DNA from 3 places in the Salipaludibacillus agaradhaerens genome. Region 1 is predicted to be linked to each of the others. Evidence: riboswitches for the same ligand, from Rfam matches in the RefSeq annotation. Region 1 holds a riboswitch; each other region holds the start of a gene.
The links. Region 1 has a riboswitch for cyclic di-GMP ahead of sinI (DNA-binding anti-repressor SinI). Riboswitches for the same ligand answer to the same signal wherever they lie in the genome.

Region 1 (3,197 bases):
ACAGAGGAAGATTTACGTGCTTTAATTCAACGAATTGCAGGAGAGTTAGGCATGACTCTAACTGATGAAGAATTAAATGGTTTAGTCTCATTATTTAATCGTATGAAAGATTTAAATATTGATTGGGACCAAGTGCAAAATCAAATTGGTAAAATACGTGAAAACATTGGTGATTTCTTAAATAGTGAAGAAGGTCAAGGATTCATACAATCTATTCTTGATTTTATCTCAAACCTAATTGATATCGTGAAAGGTTGGTTTAGTTCTTAACAGAAAGAACACTATTTTTACTAAGTTAACTCAATTTAGCTGGAATGTGTGAGTAGGGAGGGGAAACTAAACCGTCCCTACTTTTTTTATCACAGATAGCCGTCCGTAAAATGCTCACCTCGTAAATCTATTTAAGCTAACGGACGCGAATGTGCGATTCACTCAACTACCAACCGGTGGGGAAATACGAAAAATTCTCATTGATGAAGGGCGTTTTATTAAACATAGCAAAGTGATTTTCTTCTCATGCTGAAACTTTTTTAGTCAATGTAACGTAAATGATTTTAGAATAGAAAATTTGATACAATAACGTAAAGACTGCATTTAGGAAGGAGGAAGTATTATGGAATTTTTAGACTACGCTGCTTTTGGTTTTTTTGTTGTTTTTATCGCTACCCTCTTCATATTTGGTGAGATGATGGTACGCACTAAAGGATTGTTCGGTGTAATAGGTGTCGTCATTATGGCGATTTATTTTTCTTATCATGTAACCGCAGGAGACAGTTTGTGGATAGTCATACTTTATCTAATCGGTCTATCGTTAATCATCTTTGACGGGAAAGTAACGACAGATGGCACGATCGCCTCTTTGGGGATATTGTTGATGGTATTGGGGTTAGCAATTCCTGCTCCTGGATTAACGTATGGGGCACTTGTTTCAATGGCCTTCTTAATAGCTGCTCCTTCATCTTACCTATTCACAAAAGTTTTTCCACGTAGAAATATGTGGGATAAGATGACGCTGAAAGATAGATTGACATCAGAACATGGTTATAATTCGATGAATGACAGTTATAAAGAACTAGTTGGTAAAACTGGGATCACAAAAACACCTTTTAGACCTACGGGAACCGTAGAGGTTGACGGGAAACTCTACAGTGCAACGTCAGATAACCAATGGATTAAGGAAGATGAGACAGTGAAGGTTCTTTCAGTGGATGGTACACGTATCGTTATAGTACCTAAAAATTAATGGCTGATAACTTATATAAAGCCGATAATTTCAAAGGAACTGCACTAATATGTGACAAATTATATAGGGCGAAATAAAAATTCATTAAAATTTTTTTAAAAATAGCATACTTACGATCTAGTCATAATTCATTGTAAATATGTAACAATGCAAAAAAGTATGTCTATTTATGCATTTTTTTCGAAATATGTTCCTGAAAACACAGTGAAAAAGCACTTATGTAATGAATATTTAATGTTGGGTAGGCAATAGGGATGAATTTTAATATTATGACATTTTTCGACATACTTTTCACCTGAAAGTTATTTATAATTATCTCTGGCTCCATCGAATGTCACATTATTTTTTTCGAACCAGATCTTCTTCTAGTCAACGGCAAATCTATTGAAAAATAGAGACGCAAAGTTACAGGTCTAAGGAGAGTTAAAGGAGTTTACCTCTCTCTATGATGGCTGAACTGCCTAGCGGTGTTTATAATGGTTTGTGCGAGAGGGGATCATGTAATTATAATGGCTATTGATGAAAAACAACTTAAAGATTGGGAAGTGCTTCTTAATCAAGCAAAGGACATGGGTTTGACAGTAGAAGAAGTGAGAGAGTTTTTTGTGAAGAAAAAAGAATTAAAAACAATATAAGATAAGGCTTCTTCAAAATATTTTGAAGAAGCCTTATCTTAAACTAGCCTGAGGGTTACGTGGACTATCCTATATCATCCAATACTTAAAATCTAATAGGGTATTAGACCGATCGTTCTTCCATTGCCGTCATAGAACGGTCAATCGTTCTTTCTTGATAAAATAAGGGTGTTAAGGGTAGATCTAATGTAATAAAGATACGTCTAACAATTTCAATGGATGGATTTTTCTTTTTATTCCGCTCTAAGTAACTTAAGTATGACTTCGAAACGCCTGTTTTTCTAGAAAGCTCAGATAATGTAAGACCTTTTTCCTTACGTCGATAGCGAATCATATCACCAATCATTGTTATCCCCCTCTCATGCAAAGTTTTTCCCTCATATTGTTCATTATATAGCACAATGGTCATTTGTTAAAAAAAGAAATAATGAGCAAAATGGAGTATATACGACATTGAGAACGAATTTAGTTCTTTATATGAGTATTTTGACGATTTTTGAAGGTTCCCATTTAGTAGGAAATCTTTTATACTAAAATTATATTCTTTATTAAGAACGCGTTATATTTTGGCTAATTATAGGCCTTAATTATTTTATTGTAAAAGTTTATTCATAAATAGAATGCCGTGTTACCTTAAGGGAATAAGTGTGAGTAAAACTCATTGATTTTGACATGATGACTTTCGGGAGATTGCAACACACTGAAGTATAACGAAGAACGAGAGGTTCATTTTTCCACCACTTCATCACTTTGAGGAGTTAAAGCGAATGAGGGAGTTTAAAGCGATAAAGTGGCGGTAGCGACTAAAGTGAACATATTATTTTTGTTGTATCTTCCATTTGTTAAATTCTAAAAACTCTTTAAATTCATCTTTGGATACGCCTGATTCCATTGCTTCTTTCACGAGAGATTGCCATTCTGCATCCATTTGTTTGTCGTCTGTAACATCATCATGCAATAAAAGATCCATTTTTATGTTAAGTACATTAGCGATTTTTTCTAGAAACTGAATGGATGGATTCGTTTGAATGTTTCTCTCTATAGCACTTAAATAGGATTTCGCTACCCCTGCTTTTTCCGCTAATTCGGTTAGTGACATACCAGATTCTTTTCTATATTTTTTAACTCTTTCACCAATCATCGGATATCCTCCTCTATATACTCATATTTACACATCAAATTATTATCTATCTTACAAGAACATGTCATGATTATTTATGTGATAAAAAGTTCACTATTAAGTTTTAAGATGTTCGTTATAAGGGATACATTCTTAATATATCATATTTTTACTGATTGAGCTTTCTTTTCTTAAATTT
Region 2 (3,197 bases), 2.1 Mb from region 1:
CTTAGGCCTGACAGGGTAGGCATTCGCGGATCGTCCCAGCCATCCACATAGCCTTCATCCACGAGCTGTTTCAATTTACGCTTACTCATGACCGTATTTGTCAAATTCAACCGAGCAAATTCAATTTGCTTTGGCGTACCTTCTATTTCTGTATGTTCCACTACCCAGTCATACAATGGCCGCTGATCCTCAAACTCTAACGTACAAATGGAATGTGTTACACCTTCAATGGCATCTTCAAGTGGGTGCGCATAGGAATACATTGGATAAATACACCACTTGTCACCGGTATTATGATGTTCAGTATGAGAAATTCGGTAAATGACAGGATCTCGCAAGTTAATGTTCGGTGATGACATGTCTATTTTAGCCCGAAGCACCTTTTCTCCATTGGCAAATTCACCTTTTCTCATCTTTTCGAAAAGTGCAAGGTTTTCGTCAACACTCCTGCTTCGTGACTCACTTTCTTTACCTGGCTCAGTTAAGGTACCCCGATACTGGCGGATTTCTTCCTGTGTTAAATCTTCTACATATGCGAGGCCTTTCTTAATGAGCAATACGGCACGTTCATACATCTCTTCAAAGTAATTAGACGCATAAAATAAACCGTCCCATTCATAACCAAGCCACTGAATATCTTGTTTAATGGCATCCACAAACTCTTGGTCTTCTTTCAATGGATTTGTATCGTCAAACCGAAGATTCGTCTTGCCGTTAAAAGCATCTGCCAACTCAAAGTTTAAGACGATTGATTTGGCGTGACCGATGTGCAAATAGCCATTTGGTTCTGGTGGGAACCGTGTCACTACATGCTCGTAGGTTCCTTCATCCAAGTCCTCTTGCACAATATACTTAATGAAATGTGATGAATTATTTACATTTTCACTCATGTCTCTACACCTTTCTATCACAAAAGTTCTGTTCATGATTACCATCTTTAAAATAGTCTACATTTTTAGAGCCACTTTATTAACATCGATACGACTGAGCAGTCGACAAAAGTAACTAATCTGTTTAAATAACATGTCTATTATTCGTTATATCATAAATAAGACTGGATATCTATGGATGACCTTACTTTTCACTCGTTGCGTAATTTCATTTATTTCTTTTTTGTAGCCATCCCCTCTGAAAGGCCTAATCATTCACTAATTATCCATGACCTAAAGATAGGACTTACAAGCATTTAATGGCATATTTTGTGACAAATGTGTAAATGTATTGATTACTTTAGTCCTATTGTGATACTTTTAATTATGTTCAATATAACACAATAATAATGGGCAAACCTGTTGAAAAACAGGGACGCAAAGCTCCAGGTCTAACGCTTTTAAAAAGTTAAGATGGCTGAGTTGCTTAACATATTAGCGTTTTACGTATGTTACCGGACCCCCATTATTAAAGTGGGGATTTTTTTATGTTTAAAAATATGATTGGAGGTTACTGAATGAAATCACTTAATGACGTGCAAAAGCTTTTCCCTAGTGAAGATGGCAATCGTGAAAGCAGAGAGAATTTCCTGCAATTAATTACCACTCTTCTAGAAAAAATGGATGGGATGAAGCGTCCAGATTACGCTAGTTTAGGACATGAGAAACAGCGTGAAACAAATTTTTATCAGCAGCTCATCCAAACAGCTGAAGTCCCCCTACAGGGTGAAAGTCTGTCTCACTTAGTAGACAGTATGACAAGCTTAATGACAGGGCACCCCTATCATTCCCGATACTTTTTGACGAATGTCCTTCCGATGGCAAGTATTCCCGGACTCATAGGTCAACTAACAGCCTCCCTATTGAATGGGAATAATTTATGGGATGTTTATGGTCCGGCCGGTGCGGAGGCAGAAACGAAAGTCATTGCCATGATGTCACGTATTGCTGGCTTTGATGTCAATGAGAGCTGGGGATATACAACATGGGGTGGACAAGGAGCTGTCTTTACGGGACTCCGCCTTGCTATTGCAAAACATTGTCCTGATGCAGTGGAGCACGGTGTTCCTGATAATCTGTATGTGTTCTCCTCTGAGCAAGCCCATTATAGTTTAATTAAATCAGCTGAAGCCACTGGTATTGGACGAAGCCATGTGATTAAGGTTCGTACAAAGCGAGATCACGCCATGGACGAACAAGATCTTGCCTCTAAAATGGCAAAAGTGATTGAAGAAGGAGGTAAACCTGTTTACGTTGTGGCTACAACTGGTACAACTGATAACTTTGGTATTGACAATATTCAGGCAATCAAAGATACGACAAATGCCCTTACAGATATGCATGGCTTACCTCCTGTTCATATTCATGCTGACTCAGCTCTCGGAGGATTCTATGCCTTTTTTAACGCGTACGATTTTAAGGTAAATCCGTTAAACTTTGAAGAAAAGGTGCTTACTGGATTGCAGATAATCACCTCTAAAATGCAGCATTTACACTTAGCTGACAGCTTATGTTTTGATTTCCAAAAGCTCGGTCAAACACCTTATGCAACCAGTCTTTTCTTAGTGAAAAACAAAGAAGATTTGTCATTAATTGATTTAGATGCTGCCGAATCACCATATGTCGGTGACAGAGGTTACGGTGACTATCACACAAGCTACACATTAGAATGCTCACGAATGGCCAGCTCCATTGCCATTATGGCAGCGTTACAACTTTTCGGGGTAGAAGGTTATCAAATACTGTTGGCTAACTATGTAAGAGTCAATCTTGTTTTTCGAGAAAAGCTTCAAGCAACTTTACCTGAGTTATGTGTCACGAATCCATTAAACCCCGGTCCTGTGACAGCCTTTAGGCTGTATAGCAAGACTAACAATTGGGAAATGGAAGTAGAGGGCCAGTTAACGAAAGAACAAATAATGGAAACAAATAAAAGAAATGAAGCTCTCTTCGAATATTTCGGTGCCCATAGAGCCCGTATTTTCCTAGGTGACACAAAGAAATTTGATCTTGTCCCATGTAAAAATGATGGGGAATTGCAGCCGGTTTACGTCTCTAAGTTTTTTACGATCTCACCTTATACGGAAACAGATCACATTCCTGACGTGATCACCTTTATACAAGAAGCGGTAGAAGCAACTAAATCAACAGAAAGTGAGGTAACGTTCTCATGTTAAACGTTTCATCATCGTTATTTAAAAAGTTTCTTCTTGGTATTATGGGACCTATGATTCTCTTTGCTCTCATCTTTAGCAGTGTCATATATTA
Region 3 (3,197 bases), 360 kb from region 1:
GTATTAACCATGATCATTGCTCTCTCTCCTTCACTCATTCATTATTCTTTTCCTTAAAGTATTTACGGAAAAGGATTTAAAAAGTTCCGTCATGTGACTGTTTTAATTATAATAAGCAATTAATCATTATAACCGTCTTCCCGTCAACGTTTTTCAAGATTTCCTCTTCCAAAGTAGCTTTTAGTTGTTTCTTTATTTCTTCATTTAATAGGCTCTCTTTCACATTGAAGGCTATATGGAGATAAAACCTGATATTCGTCCTTAGCAGTAAATAATACAAAACCTTTACTTTTATTCTTAAAACTCTTTTGTTTATATTTAAATTGCACAGTGATCATTTTGACTATATAATTATATCAATGAAAGATTAGACGGAGGGGACAAGTATGATTGCAGCAAAACTAAAAGAAATGTCTCAAAATGACCGAATTGAAACAGGCATTATTGTCGCTATTCTAGCGCTATCAGTTATTATAGGCATTATTGTAGGACGGCAGGAAGAATGGATTGCACCACGTAACTTTACCGCTGGATATATGGTTGGATCGCTTACATCTATTATTATTTTATTCAGTATTTACCGCTCAATTTCAATTATTGCTAAAATGCTGGATAAGAAACGCTCTGTTTAAATGTCGTTCAACCTCACTCAACTAGTACGTGGATATAATCGGGTTAGTGCATATGTTTAATGTCATATTTCTTAACCTTTTATATAAAGCCATTGGCTGACTTCGCTCACTGTTAAACAGTGCACGTGAAGTTCTGACAATGGCTTTTTTGAATGGTCAGTAAATGTATTCAATATAGAGGAGTCTCTTTACAGAAAAAACTCGCCTTCTCGGCGAGTTTAAAAAGTTTTATAAATATGACCAGTATTAGCAGCAATTCCTCTACGTCCCAAATCTATTAGAAGGTTGCTACACTATTTTTATTAAATTTCACCACACGAACACTTCCAAAACGAAAACGTTTACTTTATCATTTTATAAAACCAGCCTTTACAAGCCATATCTGACTTTAACACACTGGTGTTTCAACGTTTACGTTGAACTCTCCCTATTTGTTTGCTGAACCTATCTCAACGAGAAGACATTTAAAGCAATGTATTATTACAAAAAACATTAAAGTAGCTTCTATGCCCGTATCTTTAATGTTGCTATTTTTGCTTTTCCTTCAAAAAGGATCGCACTTCTTCTGGTGTCAGCCCTAGTTCTTTCGCAGCCTGAATCAGTGCCACCCATTCTTGGTCATGTTGTTCTTCTCTTTTAATAGTGAGCATGAGGTAAGCCTCCCTTATGTCACTCCATTGAGGCGACTGTGCAATCATAGAATATAATAATTCCTTAGATTCACAGTTTTGCGTCCCGACCTTTCGATAGGGTTGCCTTTTCTGAATGAGTAGATGATATAAATAGTAGTATGTGTATTAAATTCCTTATAACGAACGATAGCTAGTAAATTCGACATAACCGACAAATTTCTTTAGTTATATTGACATCCCTTTCTATTAATACACCCCCGTTATGTTCTATATTACGAATGTAGTAGCTAAATCATAATATTTTTCCTCAAATATGTAAATGAGTACAAATACTTAAATTATCAAAATTATCTATAATTCCCTATTTACTCCCTGTGATAAACGACTTGTATAAGCTTATTAAAGGGTTAATCACACTGAAACAGTTCTTTATATTTAGTCTATTAGGTCTACTTCCTGTTGAAAAACAAATACAGGAAAAAACAAGAAAATTGTCATTTAGTTAATATGACAGTCTTTTTCCCCTTTTCATCTTTATTAGAGGTTAAATCTATTGTGAATTTTTTCAAAACTATTTCCCCTTTCAATTTGAAAGGACTATAAAATTGGTATTATTTAATGACACATTCTACTTAAATAAGGAAATAATTTAGAAACATATTTAAAATTAGCAACTCTCTAAGTAGTCAAGCCCACCTTTCTGTCATTTACATTTAGTCAATATGACCCGATTTTTCACAACTTTATATATGGTCCGACGATTAGAATAACACTTAAATGGCTATAAGAACGGTCTAATCTTTTACCAAAAGCAAAAAAGAAGAATGATATTTAATATTCTCCTACTTCTAGAAGTATCTTGTCTATGACTTTATATCTATAATTACTCAGAAATAAGAACGTAAGATGGAAAAAGACCTTAAAATTGTTTATTTCTCTCTTACAAAACGAACGAGTCATTTACCTTCAACTATATTTTCTCTTCTAAGTGGTATACGTGTATTGAATCATTATACCTAAATTCCCTAACCTTAATGTATTTTTATGGGAATCAATCGTCAATACGTTCTTCTAATTCTGCTTTCAAAACAGTCACTTTATGTTTTCTCTACCATAGTCACAGTTATATAGTAAATAAAGACCTACAGCTATCGTAAGAGAAATACAAAACTTGGTCTGTTTACCGAGAGAATTCCCCTAGTTCTAATGAAATATTTGAATTAAACACACTAGATTAAAAACTGATCATGTGACCCTTAATAATGCTGATCCATAATGACTAAACCCATATTTAACTTTTTAAAACGTTAATCATATACATCTAGTTATTTCACTAAGCTTCACCCTCTAGTTTTACGTCCACATACCTACTTGAATTGTCCCCCTAATTGTAAACTTTATTTTATATGTAAGTTATCTCATACTGATCAGTTGGCTTGGTTTCTAATATCACCTTTTAATGATTGAACGGCCTTTTTGCTTATTCATTTTTGAGGAATGGATATACTTTCGATAGAAAATATTTAAAGTTAAAATAATACACCGCCATATTTTATGCTTAATCAAAACATTTACAGAGATAGGTTTATTAATGTAGGCTCCATGACGGATTATCCTAATAACCCAGAATTATATTTTAAAAATGAGCTATTCAACATACCTCTAACGACTTTAACGTAGAAATAAATGTTAAAGCCGTTGAAGTCTGCTGTTATGTGCGCCTTCTTTCCTTGAAAAAACGGCCATGTTCAAGTAAAACAGAAACTGATTCAATAGCTTTATTATTAATAGGCGACTGCCTCTTCTCCTTTTTTAAAGAACAATTTCAATGCTTCATACACATCTTTTTTGTCACGCAGAATATAATGCTTGAACCGATTATCATCTATCTTCTTATAAGCGTTCATTAAAGTTGACGGTCGATTGTATTGAT

Region 2: it holds a riboswitch for cyclic di-GMP, as region 1 does, so the genes downstream of both, BK581_RS14585 (pyridoxal phosphate-dependent decarboxylase family protein) here and sinI (DNA-binding anti-repressor SinI) in region 1, are expected to answer to the same signal.
Region 3: it holds a riboswitch for cyclic di-GMP, as region 1 does, so the genes downstream of both, BK581_RS06480 (anti-repressor SinI family protein) here and sinI (DNA-binding anti-repressor SinI) in region 1, are expected to answer to the same signal.

The regions. Positions count from the first base shown of each region.
Region 1 covers NZ_KV917378.1:972,394-975,590, reverse strand. The annotation lists gene BK581_RS04670 (DUF1002 domain-containing protein) at 1-270, shown strand, start outside; gene BK581_RS04665 (NfeD family protein) at 614-1,243, shown strand; cyclic di-GMP riboswitch class I at 1,608-1,708, shown strand; gene sinI (DNA-binding anti-repressor SinI) at 1,753-1,878, shown strand; gene BK581_RS04660 (helix-turn-helix domain-containing protein) at 1,982-2,224, opposite strand; gene BK581_RS04655 (helix-turn-helix domain-containing protein) at 2,696-3,019, opposite strand.
Region 2 covers NZ_KV917378.1:3,120,790-3,123,986, reverse strand. The annotation lists gene BK581_RS14590 (glutamine--tRNA ligase/YqeY domain fusion protein) at 1-890, opposite strand, end outside; cyclic di-GMP riboswitch class I at 1,273-1,360, shown strand; gene BK581_RS14585 (pyridoxal phosphate-dependent decarboxylase family protein) at 1,448-3,106, shown strand; gene BK581_RS14580 (methyl-accepting chemotaxis protein) at 3,100-3,197, shown strand, end outside.
Region 3 covers NZ_KV917378.1:1,329,902-1,333,098, forward strand. The annotation lists gene BK581_RS06470 (YbjQ family protein) at 1-17, opposite strand, end outside; gene BK581_RS06475 (hypothetical protein) at 387-632, shown strand; gene BK581_RS06480 (anti-repressor SinI family protein) at 1,160-1,282, opposite strand; cyclic di-GMP riboswitch class I at 1,311-1,399, opposite strand; gene yhbH (sporulation protein YhbH) at 3,049-3,197, opposite strand, start outside.